4 regions of the Porcipelethomonas sp. genome follow, and region 2 is predicted to be linked to each of the others. Evidence: predicted binding sites of a transcription regulator. Region 2 holds the regulator's gene; each other region holds the start of a gene.

Region 1 (5,711 bases), on a different contig from region 2:
GTAAAATGTTGATAAAGAGAAATATGTCCTGAGCTTGATACCGGTAAAAATTCGGTAAGCCCCTGTATAATTCCCTGCATAATCGCTTCAAAAATATTCATTTTGTCCTCCTTGTAATATGTATGCGGAAATTATTTCCGCAGTTCTTTTATAATTTTATAATATTCATCCCTTTCAAGAAATACGAAAGGATCAGTAGTACATATTTCCTCAGTTTGTTTTTTATTGCTTTCTTCCCCGGAAAAATCATGTAAAACATCTTCCGGACTTATAATAGTATAAAGGATCATTGCTTTTTCTCACCTGTCTTTACATCATCGGGATATTTCTGCTCCGATTCCTCTATCAGGCTGTAAAGGCATTCGATAGCATCGCTTAAACCGCCCAGACTGTCAATGAGTCCCAGTTCCACCGCCGTTTCGCCGTCCACAACAGTTCCCATATCCATTGCAAGCTCACCGGTTTTCAGCATAAGGTTTCTGAAATTTTCCTCACTGATATTACTGTTTGCGGTTACGAAATTTACTATTCTGTCCTGCATTTTGTCAAAATACGAAAGCGTCTGAGGAACGCCCAGAACCAGTCCGTTCATTCTCACCGGATGAATAGTCATTGTAGCCGAGGGGACAATAAACGAATGGCGGGCGCTTACCGCCAGCGGCACTCCGATAGAGTGTCCTCCCCCCACGACAATAGAAACAGTAGGTGTTTTCATTCCGGCTATAAGCTCTGCAATAGCAAGACCTGCTTCAACATCTCCCCCCACCGTATTGAGAATTATCACCAGTCCCTCAATAGACCTGTCCTGCTCTATTGCAACAAGGGCAGGAATAATATGTTCGTATTTGGTAGTTTTGTTCTGAGACGGAAGCACATAATGACCTTCTACCTGACCGATAATTGTAAGGCAGTGAATAAGATGCTTTGCATTATGGGAAACCACTTCCCCCATTTTTTCTATAAGCTCTGCCCTGTCAAGCCTCTCATCAGTTTCGTTTTCATTATCCTTATTTTCTTTTTCATCTTCATTATAGTTTTGTGTATTCATAAACCTGTACCTTTCCTCAGAGATAATATTTCTATTATTTTCATAAGAAACAGGTTTATACACTTATTTTTATTATAAACCATTTTACATTTAAAGTCAAATAAAAAAATCCGGCAGCTGTAAAACTGCCGGATAATAATATTCTGTTATGTTATCTGGAATATTTAAATTAATATCCCATGCCGCCCTGTGGTGCAGCAGCTGCCGGTTCCGGTTCAGGGATATCTGCAACCAGACTTTCTGTTGTAAGAACCATAGCTGATACTGATGCCGCATTCTGAAGTGCTGAACGTGTAACCTTAGTAGGATCAACGATACCAGCAGGAATCATGTCAACATATGTTTCATTGTAAGCGTCAAAGCCATAGCCGACCTTACCTGAACGCTTGATAGTATCTATAATAACACTGCCTTCAAGACCAGCATTCAAAGCGATCTGACGAACTGGTTCTTCCAGAGCCTTAAGAACAATAGCAGCACCTGTCTTTTCATCGCCTTCCAGTTCCGGAATAAGCTTTTCAACAGCAGGAATTGCATTGATAAGAGCTGTACCGCCGCCGGCAACAATGCCCTCTTCAACAGCAGCCTTTGTAGCAGCCAGTGCGTCTTCAATTCTCAGCTTCTTTTCCTTCATTTCAATTTCAGTTGCAGCACCAACCTTGATAACAGCAACACCGCCTGCAAGCTTTGCAAGTCTTTCCTGAAGCTTTTCCTTATCAAAGTCAGAAGTTGTTGCATCAATCTGTGCTCTGATCTGCTCTGTTCTGTTCCTGATATCTTCAGAATTGCCTGAACCGTCAACAATGATTGTATTCTCCTTGCCGATTACAACCTGTCTTGCACGGCCGAGCTGTTCAATTGTTGTATCCTTAAGTTCAAGACCCAGTTCTTCAGAAATTACCTGACCTCCTGTAAGAATTGCTATATCCTGAAGCATTTCCTTACGTCTGTCGCCAAAGCCCGGAGCCTTTACAGCTGCACATCTGAATGTACCTCTGAGGTTATTGAGGATAAGTGTTGTAAGAGCTTCGCCTTCGATATCCTCTGCAATAATTACAAGCTTCTTGCCTGACTGTACAAGCTGTTCCAGAAGAGGAAGAATTTCCTGAATTGAAGAGATCTTCTTATCTGTAATAAGAATGAACGGATCGTCATATACAGCTTCCATCTTTTCTGTATCAGTTGCCATATAAGGTGAAATATAACCTCTGTCGAACTGCATACCTTCAACAACTTCACTGTATGTTTCAGCAGTCTTGCTTTCTTCAATTGTAATAACGCCGTCTGCTGTAACCTTTTCCATAGCCTCTGCAATAAGCTTGCCGACTGTTTCATCAGCTGAAGAAACTGTTGCAACTCTTGCGATATCATCGCTGCCTTCAACTTTCTTGGAATTTGCTATAACGCTGTCAACTGCTGCGTTAACAGCCTTGGACATACCCTTCTTTACGATCATCGGATTTGCACCAGCAGCAATATTCTTCATGCCTTCACGGATCATAGCCTGTGCAAGAAGTGTTGCAGTTGTTGTACCGTCACCGGCTGCGTCATTTGTCTTTGTTGCAACTTCCTTGAGCATCTGTGCTCCCATATTTTCAAAAGCATCCTCAAGTTCAATTTCCTTTGCAATTGTAACACCGTCATTTGTTACGAGAGGTGCACCGAATTTCTTGTCCAGAACAACATTTCTGCCCTTAGGACCAAGTGTGATTTTAACTGTATCAGCAAGCTTGTCAATACCTGCCTGTAAAGATTTTCTGGCGTCTTCGCCGTATTTAATATCCTTTGCCATAATAATGATTCTCCTTTACTGTTTTAATATTTATTATTCTACAATAGCCAGAACTTCAGACTGACGGAGGATTGTATATTCAACATCGTCAACCTTGACTTCTGTGCCGGCATATTTGCTGAGCAGAACCTTATCGCCCACTTTTAAATACATTTCAACTTTTTCGCCGTCAACAACTCCGCCCGGACCTACTGCAACTACTTCGGCAATCTGTGGCTTTTCCTTTGCCGCCGCCGCAAGTATAATACCGCCTTTTGTTGTTTCTTCGGCTTCAGTCATTTTAATGACAATTCTGTCTGCCAATGGTTTGATAGTCATATTTATTCCTCCTAAATTTTTTAGTAACTTTAATTTGTTAGCACTCAAACTCCCTGAGTGCTAATTACTATTTTACCAACTTTCCTGAAAAAATCAAGGCATTTTTAGAATATAAATTATTTTTCGTAGGTGTGCCTAATTATTGGTATAAATCGTGCTATAATAATGTGTATAATTAACAAATATTAAAAAATGTAAACTTTTTTAAACCTTAAAAAAATATTTTATATTGACATTTTTTGCATAATTTGATAATATTAAAGTAAGTAAATATAAACTCTTGTTAGGAATAGTTCTCAAATATATAAACTATTGTTGAAAAAAGGTGATTTTATGGATCATGACAAAGTACTCATAGTTGATGACGACAAAAATATATGCGATCTGCTCAGGCTTTACCTTGAAAAGGAAGGCTACAGCACTATAATTTCAAATAACGGTGAAGAGGCAATGGTTAAATTCAATGCCCTGAAGCCGGATATTATTCTGCTGGATATTATGCTTCCCGGTATGGACGGTTGGCAGATATGCAGGGAAATACGGAAAAATTACAATACTCCTATTCTCATAATCACAGCCAAAGGTGAAGTCTTTGACAAGGTTTTGGGACTTGAACTGGGGGCAGACGATTATATCGTAAAACCCTTTGACACCAAGGAAGTTCTTGCACGTATCAAGGCTGTTACCAGAAGAACCAGTCACACTCCGTCTGTTTCTGAGTCAAAGGAGCTTTTTTATGACAATCTTCATATAAATCTTACACGGTATGTACTGAAAGTAAACGGAAAGGTTATAGATACTCCTCCGAAAGAACTGGAGCTACTTTATTTTCTGGCGTCCAATCCGAACAGGGTTTACACCAGAGATCAGCTTCTTGATGAAGTATGGGGATTTGAATATTACGGAGATTCACGTACCATTGACGTTCACATAAAAAGACTTCGTGCAAAGCTTGAAGGCGCATCAGATAAATGGTCGCTGAAAACTGTATGGGGCGTAGGCTATAAGTTTGAATGCGATGAAGATCAGCTTTAAGGCGGCATTATGAAAAAAAAATTATTTGTTCAGTATCTGAATTCTTTATTGCTTCTTACCTTTGGTGCAGTTTTTACAGGTATCTCTGTATTTTCCTTTGGCGCATCTCATCTTAAAAAGTCTGAATACAGGGAAATTGACAAGACATCAAAAACTATCGTTCAGAGTATGGAACGCAACGTTTCCGAAACCGGAAATATTAATGAGGCAATATCTGCTTTTCAGGGATTTCTGGATATAAATGCAGACATGTTTCATACAAATTATTATATTCTCGACGGAAAAAGCGGGGAAATTATAATAAGCTCAAAATCAGTGTACAAAGAGTACAAACCGAAGTCGATTTCAACACTCAAAGGTTCTGATAAATTCAGTATTGTAAACAGTGAAACTATCATATACAGCAAAAGTATGCAGTCGTCATTATCTGAAAGTGGAACAATACAATTTATTGCCATAAGATCGGCAGATGAGCTTTATAAGTCCATAATGAATATCGGCGAGATACTCATAGTTTCAGCAACTGTTGTACTCATCATTTTCGCCGTTATTTTCCATTTTATAAAACAGAAACGATACAAGCTGCTGGTCGAAATAAACGAAAAATCCGAAGCATATCTTAAAAATACAAATAATAAATTACAGCTTCCGGATACAAATGATTACGAGATCAGATTGCTGGTATCAATTATAAACCGCATGGCTGATGTAATTTCAGATGACAAACGTAAAAGCCTGGAATTCATGTCTAACATTTCACATGAGATCAAAACTCCTATAACAATTATAAACGGATTTATTTCAGGAATTCTTGACGGAACAATACCAAAAAATGACACAAGAAAATATCTGGCAAGAATTTCCGAACAGACTAACCGCATGATCCGGCTTGTTAAGACTATGATGAAAATTTCCGGAATAGAATCCGGAGAAATGCAGCTTAACGGCAAACCAGTAAATCTTACAGCACTTTTCGTAGAAACACTTTTCATGTATGAAAAGGAAATTGAGGAAAAGGATGTTGTTGTTGACGGAATTGACAGTGCAAGAGCCATAATGTTCGGCGATAAGGACATGCTTTATCAGATAGTCTACAATCTTGTGGATAATGCTGTAAAATTTGTAAATCATGGCGGAAAAATAAAATTAAATGCATATTCTGATGAACAGAATATATATATCAGGTTCGGAAATACCGGAATGGGGATATCAGGCAAGGATATGCCCAGAATATTTGACAGGTTTTACAAGACTGACTTTTCCAGAAGCAGTGATACCTCCGGCGTGGGACTTGGTCTTTCCATAGTCAAAAAATTTGTAAGCTATCATCGGGGCAGTATCGTTTTAAAAAGCACTCCAGATGACTACACAGAATTTCTTCTGACATTTCCGGCGTACAAACCAGAAATGGAAAATCAGGAAGATAATAAGGAAAACGGCAATATAAATGCCGGTCAATAATAACAGGCGGTGACAAGCATGGATGAAAATTTTGAAAACAATAATAATATAAACACA
Region 2 (5,711 bases):
ATTCTCAGATACGGATTTCTTATAAAGTATTTGTATACCCGTCCGGCATTTTTCAGTACAAAGCAGAACACTATGCTAAGAAGTCCGCACAAAACGGCTATAACCGACGCTTTTATAAATACCATACCAGTTATCTCGTCCGGCTTTATGCTGACTGCCATGGGTGCTACTCCGAAATATGAGGAGATTTTAAATCCGGTCAGTGCTGCAATAATACACGGAACTATTGCAGAATAATGCATAATGCCTACGCTTATAACCTCCATTGAGAAAAAAGCGGCAGCGGCAGGAGTACCAAAAAGTGCCGAGAATCCTGCACTCATACCGCACATTGTAATAAGCCTGTGATCCTGTTCTTTAAGCTTCAGCCACAACCCCAGCTGAGAGCCTATGCTTCCTCCTATCTGAAGAGCAGCACCTTCACGTCCGGCAGAGCCTCCGGTTAAGTGGGTAAGCACAGAACCGGTAAAAATACTGAGTGTATTTCTCCATGTCATATTTTCGCCGTCTCTTACCGCAACAAGAACCATATTTGTACCCTTGTCATGAGTAAGTTTAAGCAGCCGGTAAATTCCGACAATCAGAAGACCTGCTATAGGCAGAAGAAGTATTATAACAGGATGTTCTGTTCTTATTTTTGCTGATTCTTCCAGACATATATGAAAAGCAGCAGACACAATTCCTACTGCTGTGCCGGTTATTAATGACAGTATAATCCATTTGAAAAAACTCCCGAACGTTTCGGGCAGCCAGTCTTTTATATTCTTTAATATTCTTAAAATAATTTTTTTCATTTTTAGCTCCAGATACTAAAATAATCTACCTATAATATATGATACTCGTTTATACAGGTCTTGTCAACAGTTTCACGTTTTGAAGCTTTCTTTTCAGGAAAGCTTTATGGAGATAGTTTTACTATATAAGCAAGCTGATGAAAAAGATTTTTTGTGCATAGTGATGAAAATGCTAAAACCCCTTGACAATTGCCTGCAATAGTGATAAATTATAATTAGCACTCAGGGAGATTGAGTGCTAGCACTTAAAAATTGCAACTACCAGTGATTAAGGAGGCGCCGGATTTGAATGACAGAAAACTTAAAATTCTTGCTGCTGTCATAGATGAATATATTCTGACCGGCGAACCTGTAGGTTCAAAAACTATAGCTTCACTTCCCGACATCAACGTTTCCGCCGCAACAGTCAGAAACGATATGGCAATGCTTGAACAGCTGGGATATCTTGAACAGCCTCATACATCTGCCGGAAGAATTCCGACATTCAGCGGATACAGGCTTTATATTGAAAAGATAATGAAGCCTCATGAGCTGCCGGAAGAAGAAGTTGAACGGCTTGATCACATGCTTGAGGAAAACGGAGCGTTTACAGAGGATCTTATAATCCAGAGTGCTGCTACGGCTCTTGCAGAGCTTACACAGTGTGCGGTAGTAGCTTCCAATGAAGTACCGAAATTTTCGGTTATTTCAAAGGTGGAAGTTGTTCCTACGGGAAAAAGGCTTTATGTTATACTGCTTATCACTTCTGACGGAAGTATAAAAAATAAAGCATGCCGTCTGGAATTTGATCTTACTCATGAACAGCTTGATTTCTTTACAAATTATATAGAAGAAAATCTTCAGGGAATTTCAGTTGCAGATTTGTCCGATGAGATGCTTGACAAACTGGTTGAAGCGATGGGAACATATATGATTACTTTATCGCCTCTGGTTCAGGGTGTGTATGAGCTTTCAAGAGATCTTCTCCACAAGGAGCTTACAGTCCGGGGAGAACGGAATTTGCTTTCATGCAATGAACTGGATAAAATGGATATAGTAAGATTTATGGATAACAAGTCGGAACTTGAGAATCTTCTGAACACATCGTTCAGCGGAATTCATGTAATGTTCAGCGAAGAAAGCGACGGATTTGTAATAGGAAATTCCAGCATGATAGTTTCAAATTACCAAAAAGGTGATAAAACAGTCGGTTCGCTGGGTATAATAGGTCCTGTAAGGCTTGACTATGCCAAAATTATTCCTTATATAGAATATTTTACGAATAAAATTTCGGATTTGCTTTCCGAAAATTCAGAAAAGGACGGAAAGGAAGATGACAATGAGTGATGAAGAAAAAAACAGCCGGGAGACAGAAGAACAGCCGGTAAATAAAGACATGGATATCGACATCGAAACAGGCGAGGAGAAGTCTGATGAATCAAAGGAGAAAATAGAAGAGCTTGAAGCAAAGCTTAAGGATTCTGATGACAAATATCTGAGACTTTACGCCGAATATGACAATTACCGGAAGCGTACAGCCAAGGAAAAAATCGAAAGCTATGGAGATGCAACAAGCAAATGCGTTGCTGACATACTTCCGGTTCTTGACAGCTTTGAAAGAGCCATTGAAGCTGAATGTGCAGATGAAGCCTTTAAAAACGGCATGCAGATGATTTACAATCAGTTCAAAGAGGCACTTAAAAAGATAGGTGTCACAGAAATGGAAGCTTTAGGCAATGAATTTGATCCGAATCTTCATAATGCGATAAAGCAGGTTGAAGACGAAAACTTCGGGGAAAACACAGTATGTGAAATTTTCCAGAAGGGTTATATGTTAAATGACAGAGTAATTCGTCACGCTGTTGTGGCAGTGGCAAACTGATTATTTTAATGGTATATTAGAAAGGAAGATTTATCATGGGAAAAATTATAGGCATTGACTTGGGTACAACAAACTCATGCGTAGCAGTAATGGAAGGCGGCAGCGCCGTTGTAATTCCGAACTCCGAAGGTGCGAGAACAACTCCTTCAGTAGTTGCTTTCTCCAAGACAGGCGAAAGACTGGTAGGTCAGGTTGCAAAGCGTCAGGCAGTTACAAATCCTGAAAAGACAGTTATTTCAATCAAGAGACACATGGGTTCTGACTATAAAGTTAACATTGACGGAAAATCATATACTCCTCAGGAAATTTCAGCAATGATTTTACAGAAACTGAAATCAGACGCAGAAAGCTATCTGGGCGAACCTGTTACAGAAGCAGTTATTACTGTTCCGGCTTACTTTACAGATGCACAGAGACAGGCAACAAAGGATGCAGGTCAGATTGCAGGTCTTAATGTAAGAAGAATCATCAACGAGCCTACAGCAGCAGCTCTTTCATATGGCGTAGACAAGGAAGAAGACCAGAAGATCATGGTTTATGACCTGGGCGGCGGTACATTCGATGTTTCCATCATTGAAATGGGCGACGGCGTTACAGAAGTTCTGGCAACAGCCGGAAATAACCACTTAGGCGGTGATGACTTCGACCAGAGAATCATTGACTGGATGATATCTGAATTCAAGAAAGCTGAAGGAATCGACCTTTCAACAGATAAGATGGCTATGCAGAGACTGAAGGAAGCAGCAGAAAAATCAAAGATCGAGCTTTCTTCAACTCCTACTTCACAGATCAATCTGCCGTTTATTACAGCAGACGCATCAGGTCCTAAGCACCTTGACCTTACTCTTACACAGGCAAAATTCAACGAACTGACTTCTGACCTTGTTCAGTCCACAATGGGACCTGTAAAACAGGCACTTTCAGACAGCGGTCTGTCTGCCGGAGATCTGCATAAGGTTCTGATGGTCGGCGGTTCTTCAAGAATTCCGGCTGTTCAGGAAGCTGTTAAAAACTTCATGGGCAAGGAACCATTCAAGGGTATCAATCCTGATGAATGTGTAGCACTGGGTGCTGCATATCAGGGCGGTGTTCTCGGCGGAGATGTTAAGGAAGGTCTGCTCCTCCTTGATGTTACTCCTCTTACACTGGGTATTGAAACTGCAGGCGGTGTAAGCACTCCTATGATTGCAAGAAATACTACAATTCCTACAAAGCAGACACAGGTGTTCTCAACATACGCTGATAATCAGACAGCTGTTGATATTAACGTACTCCAGGGTGAACGTGAATTTGCAAAGGATAATAAACAGCTGGGAACATTCCGTCTGGACGGTATTGCCCCTGCACCAAGAGGAATCCCTCAGATTGAAGTTACTTTTGATATAGACGCAAACGGTATTGTTCACGTATCTGCAAAGGATAAGGGAACAGGCAAGGAACAGAATATTACTATTACTTCTTCAACAAATATGTCCAAGGAAGATATTGACAAGGCTGTCAAGGACGCTGAAATGTTTGCCGAAGAAGACAAGAAGAGAAGAGAAGAAGTTGATACAAAGAATAATGCTGAAAACTTTGCATTCCAGTGCGAAAAGGCTCTGAATGATTTCGGCGATAAGGTATCTGCTGACGAAAAGTCTTCAATTGAAGCTAAGTGCAATGCTCTTAAGGAAGCTGTAAAGGGCAATGATATTGATGATATCAAGGCTAAAAATGAAGACCTCCAGAAAGCCTTCAACGAGCTGGCAACAAAGATTTACCAGAATGCCAGCCCTGAAGAACAGGCTGCAGCACAGCAGGCAGCTCAGGCAGCCGCTGGAAGTGCGTCATCAGGTGATGACGGTGTTGTAGACGCTGATTACACAGACGCTGAATAATTATTTTTGCTTAAAAAGGGCGGATCAATAAAGTCCGCCCATAAGCTGTTTAAAATGCAGTTTCCGGGGCGTTTATATAACACACATGAATGTTTTGTCATGGGGCAAAACGGAAAGAGGTGCGGTCAGTTATGGCTGATGAAAGAGATTATTACGAGGTGCTGGGGGTTCAGAAAGGCGCATCTGACGATGACATAAAAAAAGCCTTTAAAAAGATGGCAAGAAAGTATCATCCTGACCTTCACCCTGATGATAAAGAATGTGAAGAAAAATTCAAGGAAGTCAACAAGGCTTATGAGGTTCTGTCCGATCCGGAAAAGCGTCAGCGCTATGATCAGTTCGGTCAGGCAGGCGTTGATCCTAATTTCGGCGGAGGAGGCGGCGGATTTACCGGCGGTTTCGGCGGCGGAGATATATTTGAGGATCTTTTCAGCGGTATTTTCGGCGGCGGAGGAATGAGATCATCTGCACGTTCAAATGCAAATGCTCCGAGAAGAGGACAGGATATAACCGCCAATGTAAACATAAGCTTTATGGAAGCCTGCACAGGCAAGAAGCAGGATGTTAAGATAAACAGAATGGATAAGTGCAGTGAATGCGGCGGAACTGGTGCTGCAAAGGGTTCTGCTCCGCAGACTTGCCCGGACTGTCATGGTTCAGGTACTGTAAAGGTTACTCAGAGAACTCCGTTTGGCATGATTTCTTCTGCTAAAACATGTTCACGCTGCGGCGGCAAAGGTACTGTTATTTCCAATCCATGCAGCAAGTGCAGCGGAACGGGAAGAATTAAGGTTTCAAAGACTATAAATGTTGATATTCCTGCCGGAATTGATGACGGACAGGTTTTAAGAGTCGGAGGACAGGGTGACAGCGGCTTAAACGGAGGATCAAACGGAGATCTTAATGTTGTGGTATCAGTAAGACCGCATCCGCTGTTTGTAAGAAATGGTTCGGATATTCACTGTGAAATTCCGATTACTTATACTCAGGCGGTTCTGGGTGATGAGATTACTGTTCCTACAATAGACGGCAATGTAAAATATAATATTGCTGAGGGAACTCAGACTGGTACAGTTTTCCGTCTTAAAGGAAAGGGCGTCAAGAAACTTCGCAGAAGTGACAGAGGCGACCAGTATGTTAAAGTAAATATTGAAGTTCCTAAGAATCTTACAAAGAAAC
Region 3 (5,711 bases), on a different contig from region 2:
ACCCTTTATTGTTTCCAGAAAAAAGGCATTTCCGTAAATTTTTTCTATCATACCTTTTCAAAACGTTCAATGTCTGTGATGAATATTGTAGCACCGCCCACTGAAACCTCCACCGGGAAAGAAGTGTATGTGCCGACTCCGTAAGCTGCTGCGGAAGGTACAAACTGTTTTCTTTTGTGGCTTTTTTCCTTTATGGTATCCACAACTGCGTCAACCTTTTCGTCCTCTGTACAGATAAGAAACGTTGTATTTCCGGCACTTAAAAATCCGCCTGTTGATGCAAGCTTGGTAGCAAAAAATCCACGCTTTGTCAATGCTCTTGCCACAGCCTGACTGTCATCCCCGTTAACTACTGCAAAAATAAGTTTCATATGTAACACGACCTTTCATAGCGGTTATTTTTACTTTTCTATTTTATCACATTTATATTAAAAATTCCATAGTTTTTATAAATTTTAATACAATTTTCATTAATTACCTCTCCGCTTACTGCAACAGGTACAGCCGGAGGACACGGAACATTGACCATAGCACATATTCTTCCTGCACTTTTTTCAATATCAATGGTTTCATAGTCAGATAATGCCGCCTCACGCACGGTCATTGCCTTTTCCATTTCCGGAAATCCCGTAAACTGAAAACCTAAAGGCGGTTCAGGACTGCACTCCATAAGTGCTTTGCCTGTCCGGGCAACATCCTCCGGAGTATTACAAACTGAAAAAAGCAAAACAATACAGCTGCTGTCAGCATATTCGCACTCTATATTTTTCTCCCTGAGTTTTTCAGCAAGCTTTAATCCATTGCACAGAAGTGTCAGATGAAAAGGCTCGCCGTCATATACACTGTATTTTTTCTTAAGTTTCCTCTTAAGCTTTTCAATTGCCGGAATAAGTCTTTCAATATCATCTTTCATGCGTTCATGCATATATTTATTGCACAGATCAAGGGACGCCATTATAAGATAACTGGGACTGGTAGAGCCAAACAGTGCCATGGCAGCCTTTGCCTTGTCAGCATATTTTTTATTTCCTATATGAAGATATGCCGCACCTGTCAATGCCGGAAGCATTTTATGAGCCGAGTCACAGCACATATCCGCACCAAGTGCAGCAGGATGATTCCCCGTAAATACAGTATGTGCTCCATGGGCGTTATCCACCAGCAACACAGCTCCATATTTCCTGCACATTTCCGATATTGCTTTTACATCTGCGGTTTTGCCGAGATAATCAGGAGAGGTTATGTATACGCATGGGTTTGCCGTTTCCTTAAGGGCTTTTTCAAGCCTGTCCATAGGTATTTCCCCGGACAGAATACCGGAAGTATACTCCGGATAGATCCATACAGGGTCAATTCCCAGAAGCGCACAGGAAGTAAGAAAGCTGCGGTGAACATTCCTTACTGCTATAATATTTCTGTTTTCCTGTTTCATAAGAGCAAGCATGGTCTGTATGCAAAGGGTAGACCCTCCGGCACTGTAACAGGTTTTTACAGTACCAAAAATTTCCGAGGCATTTTTCTCGCTCTGTGCAATAATACCATCCGCCTCAAAAAGACTGTCTGCCCCCTTTATTTCTGTTATATCCATACCCCATGGAAAACCGGATAACTTATCAGTCCCTTTTCCCTTATGTCCGGGCATGTGAAGTCTTAATGTATTTTTATCATTATAATCTGAAAGAAAATCATATAAAGGTGTATTCATATCGTTCTCCTATAAAAAATAATATTTTAGATATTTGTATATTTTTGCTCTTGCCGCCTTGATTGTTCTGGATACAGTTGACGGACAAACATGCAGCATTTCAGCAATTTCCGCCACTCCCTTGTTATTATAATAGTATAACACAATAATCTCCCGCTGTCTTGCAGTAAGATCATTTTTTATTACTCTTGCCATAACATTTTTTATTTTAGCTCTTTTTTCTTCCGATTCATCTTCATACTCGGAAAAAGCAAGATCGCTTATGCGTTTATCAAATTCAAGTGCTTCAAAGGATATTCTTCTTGACATTCTTATGCCTCCTGTAAATATATTTTGTTGTTGTTTTTATGAATGTAAAAGAAAAGGCTTTTCAAACCCGAAAGAACAAATGTTCTTTTATAGTATTATATACCATTTTTTTGCATATGTCAAGTCTTGAAGTTCTAAAAAATAAATTTTTTTCATATTGTTTAAGGAAACGCCGGGTTTTACGGACATGTTATAAGACTTTTAAAAATACAAATGAAAGGAACAATGCAAAATGAAACTGATGTTAATAAACAAGAATAATCCTCTGCCGGAGAACTATAAACCATGTCTTGCTGATCTTTCAGAAGGCTATCAGCTGGAAAAACATGCCGCATATGCCATGAAACAGATGATATGTGCTGCTCTAAAAGACGGTATCCGTCTGCGGGTATTTTCAGCATACAGAAGCATATCTTACCAAAAAGGACTTTTCAATGAGGATATACTGCGATATATAAATCAGGGAATGACCTATGAAGAAGCTTATCAAAAAACCTCAGATTCCATTGCTGCTCCCGGAGAAAGTGAACACAACGCCGGTCTTGCGGCGGATATTTCCTCCATGGACTGGAAAGGTGAAATTACCGCAGATTTTGAAAATACAAAGGAATTTGAATGGCTCAACTGTAACGCCCATAAATTCGGATATATTCTGCGCTATCCAAAGGGTAAGGAACATATAACCGGTATTACATACGAACCGTGGCATTATCGTTATGTAGGAAGAAAACATGCCCGGTGTCTGAAAAGAATGAGCATAACTTTAGAGGAATATATGCAGCTTCAGTGTGTGAAATGTTAACAAATTGTAAATAAATAATGAAAATTTAGTGAATTGTCTTGATTTTTTCTCGCAGTGTATTATACTATATTTAGCACTCATGATTAGAGAGTGCTAAATAATATTTTATGGAGCTGACAAAAATGCAGACTAAAAGTTTTAAAGCAGAGTCCAAAAGACTTCTTGATTTAATGATCAATTCAATTTATACACATAAGGAAATTTTTTTGAGAGAGCTTATCTCAAATGCCAGTGACGCAATAGACAAGCTTTATTTCAAATCCCTTACTGACGATAAGGTGGGACTGAAAAAGGATGATTTCGCAATCAATATAAAGCTTGACAGTGATGCTCGTCAGATCACCATTTCAGATAACGGTATCGGCATGACGGATGAAGAGCTTGAAAATCATCTTGGAACTATTGCCGACAGCGGTTCATTAAAATTCAAAACCGACAACAAAATGGAAGAGGATGTTGACATAATAGGTCAGTTCGGTGTAGGATTCTATTCCGCATTTATGGTTGCAAAGGAAGTTCATGTAAAGAGCCGGGCATACGGCAGCGATCAGGCTTATGAATGGATATCAACAGGTGCTGACGGATATCAGATAGGTCCGTGTGACAAGGAAGATGTCGGTACTGAAATAATACTTACTCTCAAGGACGATACAGAAGACGAAAAATACGGAGAATATCTGGAACAGTACAGAATAAAAAGTCTTGTCAAGAAATATTCCGATTATATCCGTTTCCCTGTTAAAATGGATGTTACCAAGAGCCGTCTTAAGGAAGGCTCAGAGGACGAATATGAGGATTACACAGAAACTGAAACCCTCAACAGTATGGTTCCGATCTGGAGAAAAAATAAAAACGAGCTTAAGGATGAGGATTACAACAATTTTTACAAGGAAAAGTTCTTTGACTATACTGATCCGCTGATCCATATCCACACCAAGGCTGAAGGTACTGCAACATATAATGCACTTCTTTATATTCCGTCAAAGGCTCCTTATGATTACTATTCAAAGGAATATGAAAAAGGTCTTCAGCTCTATTCAAGCGGTGTTCTGATTATGGATAAATGCTCTGATCTGCTGCCGGATTATTTCAGCTTTGTAAAAGGTCTTGTTGATTCCGAAGACTTGTCACTTAATATTTCAAGAGAAATGCTCCAGCATGACAGACAACTCAAGCTTATAGCAAAAAGTCTTGAGAGAACAATAAAAAATGAACTCGCTAAACTTCTTAAAAATGACAGAGAAAAATATGAGGAATTCTTCAAGGCATTCGGACTCCAGCTTAAATACGGAGTTTACAGCAACTACGGCATGAACAAGGATACTTTAAAAGATCTTATCATGTTCTATTCTTCAAAGGAGCAGAAGCTTGTAACTCTTGAAGAATATGTTTCCAGAATGCCGGAAGACCAGAAATATATCTATTATGCATGCGGCGATAATATTTCCAGAATCGACCACCTGCCTCAGACAGAGCTTGTAAAAGACAAGGGCTATGAAATCCTTTACCTTACCGATGATATAGACGAATTTGCAATCAAAATGCTTGCAAATTATAATGAAAAGGAATTCAAATCAGTTTCCGCCGGCGACCTTGATATTGATACTCCGGAAGAAAAGGAAGAAATCAAAAACAAGGAGGAAGAGGCAAAGGATCTGTTTAAATTCATGGAAGAAAAGCTGAGCGGAAAGGTAAAATCCGTCAAGCTTTCCAAGAGACTCAAGTCCCACCCTGTCTGCCTTACATCAGAAGGCGACCTTTCTGTTGAAATGGAAAAGGTACTCAATTCTATGCCAAATGACCAGAAGGTTGAAGCAAACAAGGTTCTGGAAATTAATCCGGATCATCCTGTGTTTGAAACACTTAAAAATCTTTATGAATCCGATAAGGGCAAGGTTGAAAAATACAGTAAGCTCCTTTATAATCAGGCTCTCATGATCGAAGGTATGCCTGTTGAAGACCCTGTTGAATTTTCAAATCTTGTATGCGAACTTATGATTTAAAAATGACTGTTCCGTCTTCTGCGGAAGACGGAACAGGTTTTGTATATTAATCGTTATCAAATTTAACAACCGCAAATAAAAGCAAATATATACCGGAAGCTTTATTTGCCTGATATATAATAAAAAAATAAAGGCTGTATAAAAATATGACTGCTATTAAAAAAATTCTCGGCGATGCGTTTTCGCTGAAAGATGACACAACCTCTCAGGACGAAATTTATAATCGTCTTGTAAACAGTGCCACCATAAGAGGCACAAATATGTGCGTCCTGATTCTGGCAATACTGATTGCTTCAATCGGACTCAATATGAATTCCACCGCTGTTATTATAGGTGCCATGCTGATTTCTCCCCTTATGGGCAGCATTATGGCAATAGCCTACGGCATAGCTTCAGGAGATCTTAAAATCGTAAGACGGTTTTTTATAGGATTTGCCTTTCAGATCGTTGTCAGTCTTCTGACATCAACATTATATTTCAGTATTACTCCGATTTCAGATTCCACTTCCGAGCTTCTTGCAAGGACTCAGCCTACCATCTGGGACGTCCTGATTGCTGTATTCGGCGGACTTGCCGGAATTATAGGAATGACACGAAAGGAAAAATCCAATGTAATTCCCGGAGTTGCTATTGCAACTGCACTTATGCCGCCATTATGTACGGCTGGCTATGGTCTGGCAACAAGACAATGGTCTTATTTTTTCGGTGCATTTTATCTGTTTACTTTAAACAGCTATTTTATATGCCTGTCTTCTATTATCGTACTTCTTTTACTTAAAGTTCCAAGGCATACTATAATGGAACAAAAAGTAAAGAAAAAGGTTCTGATACGGGTTACTATTTCAACCATACTGCTTATGATACCAAGTATTCTTATCGCTGTAAATATGAT
Region 4 (5,711 bases), on a different contig from region 2:
TGAATCGTGAAATTGAAAGGGAGGAACAAACGAATGAATGAAAAGGTATTGAATGATTTTCTTGAAAATAAAAGTTCATTATGTATGAAAAATGATAATATATCTGATATTCTGTTTCAGGAATACGGAGTAAACCGGGGACTGCGTGACTTAAACGGAAAGGGCGTATTAACCGGGCTTACACGTATTTCAGATATAGTATCTTTTAAAAATGTAGACGGCAGTCGTGTTCCGTGTGACGGCGAACTGTGGTACAGAGGATATCCGATAGAATCACTTATCTCAGGACTGGACGGGGAATTCGGTTTTGAAAAAACAGCGTATCTTCTCCTGTTCGGTGAAATGCCTGATGAAAAGGAACTCTCTGAATTCAAGTCATGTCTGGGATTTTTAAGAAATCTTCCGCCTGATTTTACCCGTGATGTAATCATGAAGGCACCGACCAAAGACATTATGAATTCTATGACCAGAAGTATCCTTACCTTGTCATCCTATGACAAGTCTACAAATTCCGGAAAGCTTGAGGATACTATTGAGCAGTGCCTGAGCCTGATTGCCGTATTCCCGATGCTTGCAGTATATGGCTATCATGCTTATAATCACTATGAAAATTATGACAGCATGTATATACATCACCCGAAGCCGGAATTGTCGGCAGCAGAAAATTTCCTTTATATGCTGCGTCCGGACGGTTCATATACTCAGCTTGAAGCCAGAGTACTTGACGTTGCACTGATGCTTCATATGGAGCATGGCGGCGGAAACAATTCAACCTTTACAACAAGAGTTGTCACATCTTCCGGTTCTGATACCTATTCTACGATTGCAGCAGCGATGTCCTCTCTTAAGGGACCTAAGCATGGCGGTGCGAATATAAAGGTTATGGAAATGATGCAGGATATCCGTACTCATGTTTCCGACTGTACTGACAAGGACGAAATCAGGGATTATCTCGGAAAGATACTTGACAAGGAAGCGTTTGACCGAAAGGGTCTGATTTATGGTATCGGTCATGCTGTTTACAGTATTTCTGACCCCAGAGAACGTGTACTGAAAGGCTATGTTGAAAAGCTTGCAGCAGCAAAAGGAAAAGAAAATGATCTGATGTTATATCAGTATGTGGAAGAACTTGCACCGGAGCTTATTGCTGAAAAACGCCGTATGTTCAAGGGAGTCAGCCCGAATGTGGATTTTTACAGCGGTTTTGTTTACGATATGCTGGGTATTCCTACAGAGCTGTATACGCCGTTGTTCGCTATTGCACGTGTAGTAGGATGGAGTGCACACAGAATTGAAGAACTTATCGGTACAAGCAAAATTATCCGTCCGGCTTATATGAGTGTAATGGAAAAAAATGATTTATGCAAAAGCTAAGCTATTGAATATCTGTTATAAATGTGATATAATTAAAGTAAATAAAATTTCGGAGGTATAAATATATGCCGTTTATTAATGTAAAAACAAATACTGCTGTTTCTGATGAAAAGAAGACAGCAATTAAATCTGAACTTGGTCAGGCAATTTCTTTGATTCCCGGTAAATCGGAAAGCTGGCTTATGGTTGGAATTGAACCGGAACATGTTCTCTACTTTAAGGGAGACGATGCTCCTGCAGCTATGGTGGAGGTAAGCGTTTACGGACAGGAAAATCCGGCTGCATTTAATATGCTGACAGAAAAAATCTGTAATATTCTGAATGAACAGCTTTCTATTGAGCAGTCACGCATTTATGTTAAATATGACGCTACAGGCAACTGGGGATGGAATGGTTCTAATTTCTGATTATCTATCTTTAAATTAAATGCTCCGGAGATATTATTCTCCGGAGCATCAGCTGTATATAAGTTTAAATTTAAAGTAAATCAGGGAACGCTTTCACTTGCAAAGCGTCCCCTCTTCCAGAACAGTCCTCAGGACTGATTTTGGAATTCACTCCCGTAAAAGCGCTTCTAAGGCACAGGAATTTCGCCCTCTGCGGAGGGCGACCAAGGCTCCGCCTTTGGAAACCGCAAGCTTTTAAAAAAGCTTGATTAAAACCTTTAAACAAATATTATTTGCATAATATAAACTTTAAATTCCCATTATTGCATAAATAACTGTACCGATTACTCCACTCCCAAGTATAACAGAAATAGCGTTCAACTTGAATTTGCGAAGCAGGAAAAGTGACAGAGCAAATATTCCAAGTTCTGCAAACCGGATATTTTTAAGTGAGGCAGAAAAAATATCCGTCTGAAAAAGTCCCAGCATCAGTATAGATGCTCCGGCTGAGGCGATAAGTGCTACAACTGCCGGACGCAGGGCTGAGAGGACTGTCTGTACGCCGCCTACAGTGCGGTATTTATAGTAAAAGTGAGCGAGAATAAGGCAGATTATGAAGGAGGGGATAATACATCCCAGAGTACACAGAAGTACTCCGCCTATCCCGGCAAGCCGCATTCCTACGAATGTTGATGAGTTTATGGATATCGGACCGGGAGTCATTTCTGCAACAGTTATAAGGTCTGAAAATTCTTCCATGGTCATAAGCTCATAGACATTTACAATTTGCTCCTGAATAAGAGGGATTGCAGCATATCCGCCGCCTACACTGAATAATCCTACCTGAATGAATGCAAAAAATAATTTCAGCAAAAGCATTTTTAAATCCCCCCTTAATTTTGTTTTCTGGTTTTTCTGACTGAAACTGCCAGATCAATAAGTCCGATTCCAAGACATACAAGAATAATTATTATTGCACTTACGCCAAGGAAATATGTGCATATAAATGCAGTGATCATCATTGCAATATAAAGAAACCTTCTGGTTTTGCATACATTTTTGGCAAGATTAATAACAACATCAAAAATTACTGCTGCTACTCCCGCACGCATAACCTGCAGTGCAGTGGCTATATATTTATTTGTCCGGAACTGGTCATAAAAAAGTGAAATTACAGAAATGATAATCATAGGCGGAAGTATTGTTCCGAAGACTGCTGCAAGCGAACCTGCAATTCCAGCCATTCTGTAACCGATGATTACTGAAGCATTAACCGGAAGCGGTCCGGGAGCAGACTGCGTTATTGCAGTAACATCCAGCATTTCATCTTCCTCAAGCCATTTCAGTTCCTCAACGAATTTCTTTTTCATCAGAGATACTATAACAAATCCGCCGCCGAATGTGCAGGCACTTAATACAAACATTGACTTAAATAAAATCCATAGCTTTTTTGATTTTTCACTCATATAAACACTCCTGTTTTTATTTTATTATAGCATCATCTGTACTATTTGTAAATTTATATTTTTTATACATATTCTTATTATACAATATCAAAAAAGCTGAATACAAAAAAGGGTATGCCGGCATAATAAAAGGCATACCCTTATTATATAATGCAAAACCCCCGTAAAATGGGGGCATTGTTTATATTTTTACGAAACATTATATTTCGTTATACTGTTTATTTTATTTCAAGTCTTCTTGAAGACGGCTGTTCAATTTGCATTTTAGGAAGATCAATAAAGAGAATACCGTTTTTGTATTCTGCATTAATTGCGTTCTGATCTACATCGGATATATCAAAGCTTCTCTGATATGAACCATAGGAACGTTCCCTGCGGATATAATTTCCGGCACTGTCTGTTTCGTCATTTTCAGTTCTGTGTTCAGCGGTAATTACAAGGTAATTGCCATTTATATCAAGTTTGATGTCATCTTTTTCAAAGCCCGGAAGTTCAGCTTCCATAACATATTTATTGCCTTCATCACGAATATCAGTCCTGCATGCTTTCAGCGGCATTGAAGCTCCGAAAAAGTCCTTTTCAAAATCATTGAATGCATTGAAAAGATTAAAGTTGTTTTCAAACGGTGTAAGTCCATACATAAATAATTCCTCCTGACTTTCGGGGATATTTCCCCACATGCTTTTATGATATGCAGATTTTAAAATTTATTTAATCTTTCCATTGGTATCATTTCCTTTCTTGTTTCATTGTCTATATGATACTTCCGTTAAATGACAGGATTATTAAGCTTTTGTGATAAATTGAAGAAAATTAGCACTCTCAGCATGAGAGTGCTAATTGATTTGAAATATAAATTGGTATGAGTAAATTATTATTTTACAGTGGATTTTTTTGACAGATAAGAAGCAAGTGCGGCGGCATCTCTTACGTCATTTTTGCTGTCACAGTTGAAATCGGCTGTACTGTCAAGTTCATCTGATTTCTTTGAAGCCAGTTTCTGAGCTATAAAAGCTGCGTCCCTTACATTGACTTCTGCGTCGGAATTGGCATCGCCTGAAACATAATATGCAGCATCTAACTGTTCCAATGCATAGAATATTTTTGCGTAATCCAGTGCTTCAAATTCTTTTTGATTATAGTTTACTAATGCTTTATTTAAGTTGACCTTTATTTGTGCATATGATACATACAGGTTTGAATTGATTTCAGTTAAATCTTTTGGATATGAAGCTTCATAGTGGTCAGAACTGTTAAAAATATTTGAAAGCATAGTGTTGAACGAATTTTGAAGCTGTCCCATATAATAACTATCATTTTTTTGTTCTGCATTAACAGAAATAAACTTTGAAACTGAAATCCATGTATTTCCGTCTTCATCAGTTGACAAATATTTATCAATTTCTCCGCTTTCACACATCTCTTTGACTTTCTCATATATTTCAGAAGATGAGTCTTTTGTATAATTAAAATAACCGCTGGTTCTTCTGTTTATATCATTGGTCAGCTCTTTTGTGAACAGTGTTTCAGACATTTCTACTATATACTGCATGTTATAATATCCGCGTGTATTTGTGAAATCAAGTAAATCTCCGCCAGCACCATAATTTTCATCAGCTGCTTCAATACAGATATTTGAGAATGGAGTTATACATGCTGTACCAATCGTAATACTGGTTAAACTTACAGCCAATATCTTTTTTAATTTTTTCATAATTTTTCCTTTCTTTAATTTTTAGAGTAATTTTAATCTGTGCAAAGTAAATATAGATGCATCTATTTTTTATTAATAATACCTTGCATTTCATAATTAAATTATACTCCGTTATTTTAAAAAGTCAATACTTGGAATGATTTTTTTTTTACTTTTGGTAAATTTTGTAATATTATACCAGTTATTCCGGAAAAAGCAGAATAATAATTAATAAAATAAGATAAACTATTTAAGGTATTGACTTTTTATGGAATGGGATATATACTTATAAATGAGAGAAAATAAATTAATCCGGATATACTATGATTTCCGGGTAAATATTATAATTGCGGGTGATAATAATGGATAAAAACACAATGTATAAGCTTACTTACGGATTGTTTGTTCTTACGTCAGAATTCAACGGAGTGGACAGCGGCTGTATTATTAATACGGCAGGACAGGTTACTTCTGAACCTAACAGAATCAGTATTACTGTTAATAAAAGCAATTACACTCATGAGCTATTGTCATGCTCCAGTAAATTTAATATTTCGATACTAAGTCAGGACGCCGGATTTGATATCTTTAAAAGATTTGGTTTTCAGTCCGGACGTGATGTAAATAAGTTTAAGGATTTTCCTGATGCAAAACGCAGTAAAAACGGAATTTATTATGTGACAAGCGGTACCAATGGATATATCAGTGCAAGCGTGGAACAGACTGTGGATCTTGGAAGTCATACACTGTTTATCGCATCAGTAAATGATATGGAAGTACTGTCGGATACAC

What was found. The regulator HrcA, encoded in region 2, represses chaperone genes, less so after heat shock. The targets are predictions, from matches to a motif close to TGTTAGCACTCNNNNNNNNNGAGTGCTAACA.
Region 1: ACI4WO_RS03880 (co-chaperone GroES) is a predicted target of HrcA. The motif match lies at 3,194-3,224, and genes of this name have one in related genera.
Region 3: htpG (molecular chaperone HtpG) is a predicted target of HrcA. The motif match lies at 2,885-2,915, and genes of this name have one in related genera.
Region 4: ACI4WO_RS09025 (Hsp20/alpha crystallin family protein) is a predicted target of HrcA. The motif match lies at 4,038-4,068, and genes of this name have one in related genera.

The regions. Positions count from the first base shown of each region.
Region 1 covers NZ_JBJFHN010000070.1:6,855-12,565, forward strand. The annotation lists gene ACI4WO_RS03860 (undecaprenyl-diphosphate phosphatase) at 1-101, opposite strand, end outside; gene ACI4WO_RS03865 (hypothetical protein) at 132-290, opposite strand; gene ACI4WO_RS03870 (ClpP family protease) at 287-1,048, opposite strand; gene groL (chaperonin GroEL) at 1,218-2,840, opposite strand; gene ACI4WO_RS03880 (co-chaperone GroES) at 2,874-3,158, opposite strand; gene ACI4WO_RS03885 (response regulator transcription factor) at 3,492-4,193, shown strand; gene ACI4WO_RS03890 (sensor histidine kinase) at 4,203-5,654, shown strand.
Region 2 covers NZ_JBJFHN010000126.1:23,908-29,618, reverse strand. The annotation lists gene ACI4WO_RS07580 (chloride channel protein) at 1-794, opposite strand, end outside; gene hrcA (heat-inducible transcriptional repressor HrcA) at 1,080-2,120, shown strand; gene grpE (nucleotide exchange factor GrpE) at 2,113-2,655, shown strand; gene dnaK (molecular chaperone DnaK) at 2,691-4,532, shown strand; gene dnaJ (molecular chaperone DnaJ) at 4,664-5,711, shown strand, end outside.
Region 3 covers NZ_JBJFHN010000033.1:3,934-9,644, reverse strand. The annotation lists gene ACI4WO_RS01845 (DNA polymerase III subunit delta') at 1-51, opposite strand, end outside; gene ACI4WO_RS01840 (cyclic-di-AMP receptor) at 48-371, opposite strand; gene ACI4WO_RS01835 (aminotransferase class I/II-fold pyridoxal phosphate-dependent enzyme) at 410-1,705, opposite strand; gene ACI4WO_RS01830 (RNA polymerase sigma factor) at 1,715-2,014, opposite strand; gene ACI4WO_RS01825 (M15 family metallopeptidase) at 2,247-2,816, shown strand; gene htpG (molecular chaperone HtpG) at 2,939-4,819, shown strand; gene ACI4WO_RS01815 (TIGR00341 family protein) at 4,966-5,711, shown strand, end outside.
Region 4 covers NZ_JBJFHN010000144.1:4,612-10,322, forward strand. The annotation lists gene ACI4WO_RS09000 (hypothetical protein) at 1-41, shown strand, start outside; gene ACI4WO_RS09005 (citrate/2-methylcitrate synthase) at 34-1,374, shown strand; gene ACI4WO_RS09010 (phenylpyruvate tautomerase MIF-related protein) at 1,440-1,781, shown strand; gene ACI4WO_RS09015 (chromate transporter) at 2,070-2,639, opposite strand; gene ACI4WO_RS09020 (chromate transporter) at 2,654-3,226, opposite strand; gene ACI4WO_RS09025 (Hsp20/alpha crystallin family protein) at 3,445-3,867, opposite strand; gene ACI4WO_RS09030 (dockerin type I domain-containing protein) at 4,101-4,940, opposite strand; gene ACI4WO_RS09035 (flavin reductase) at 5,282-5,711, shown strand, end outside.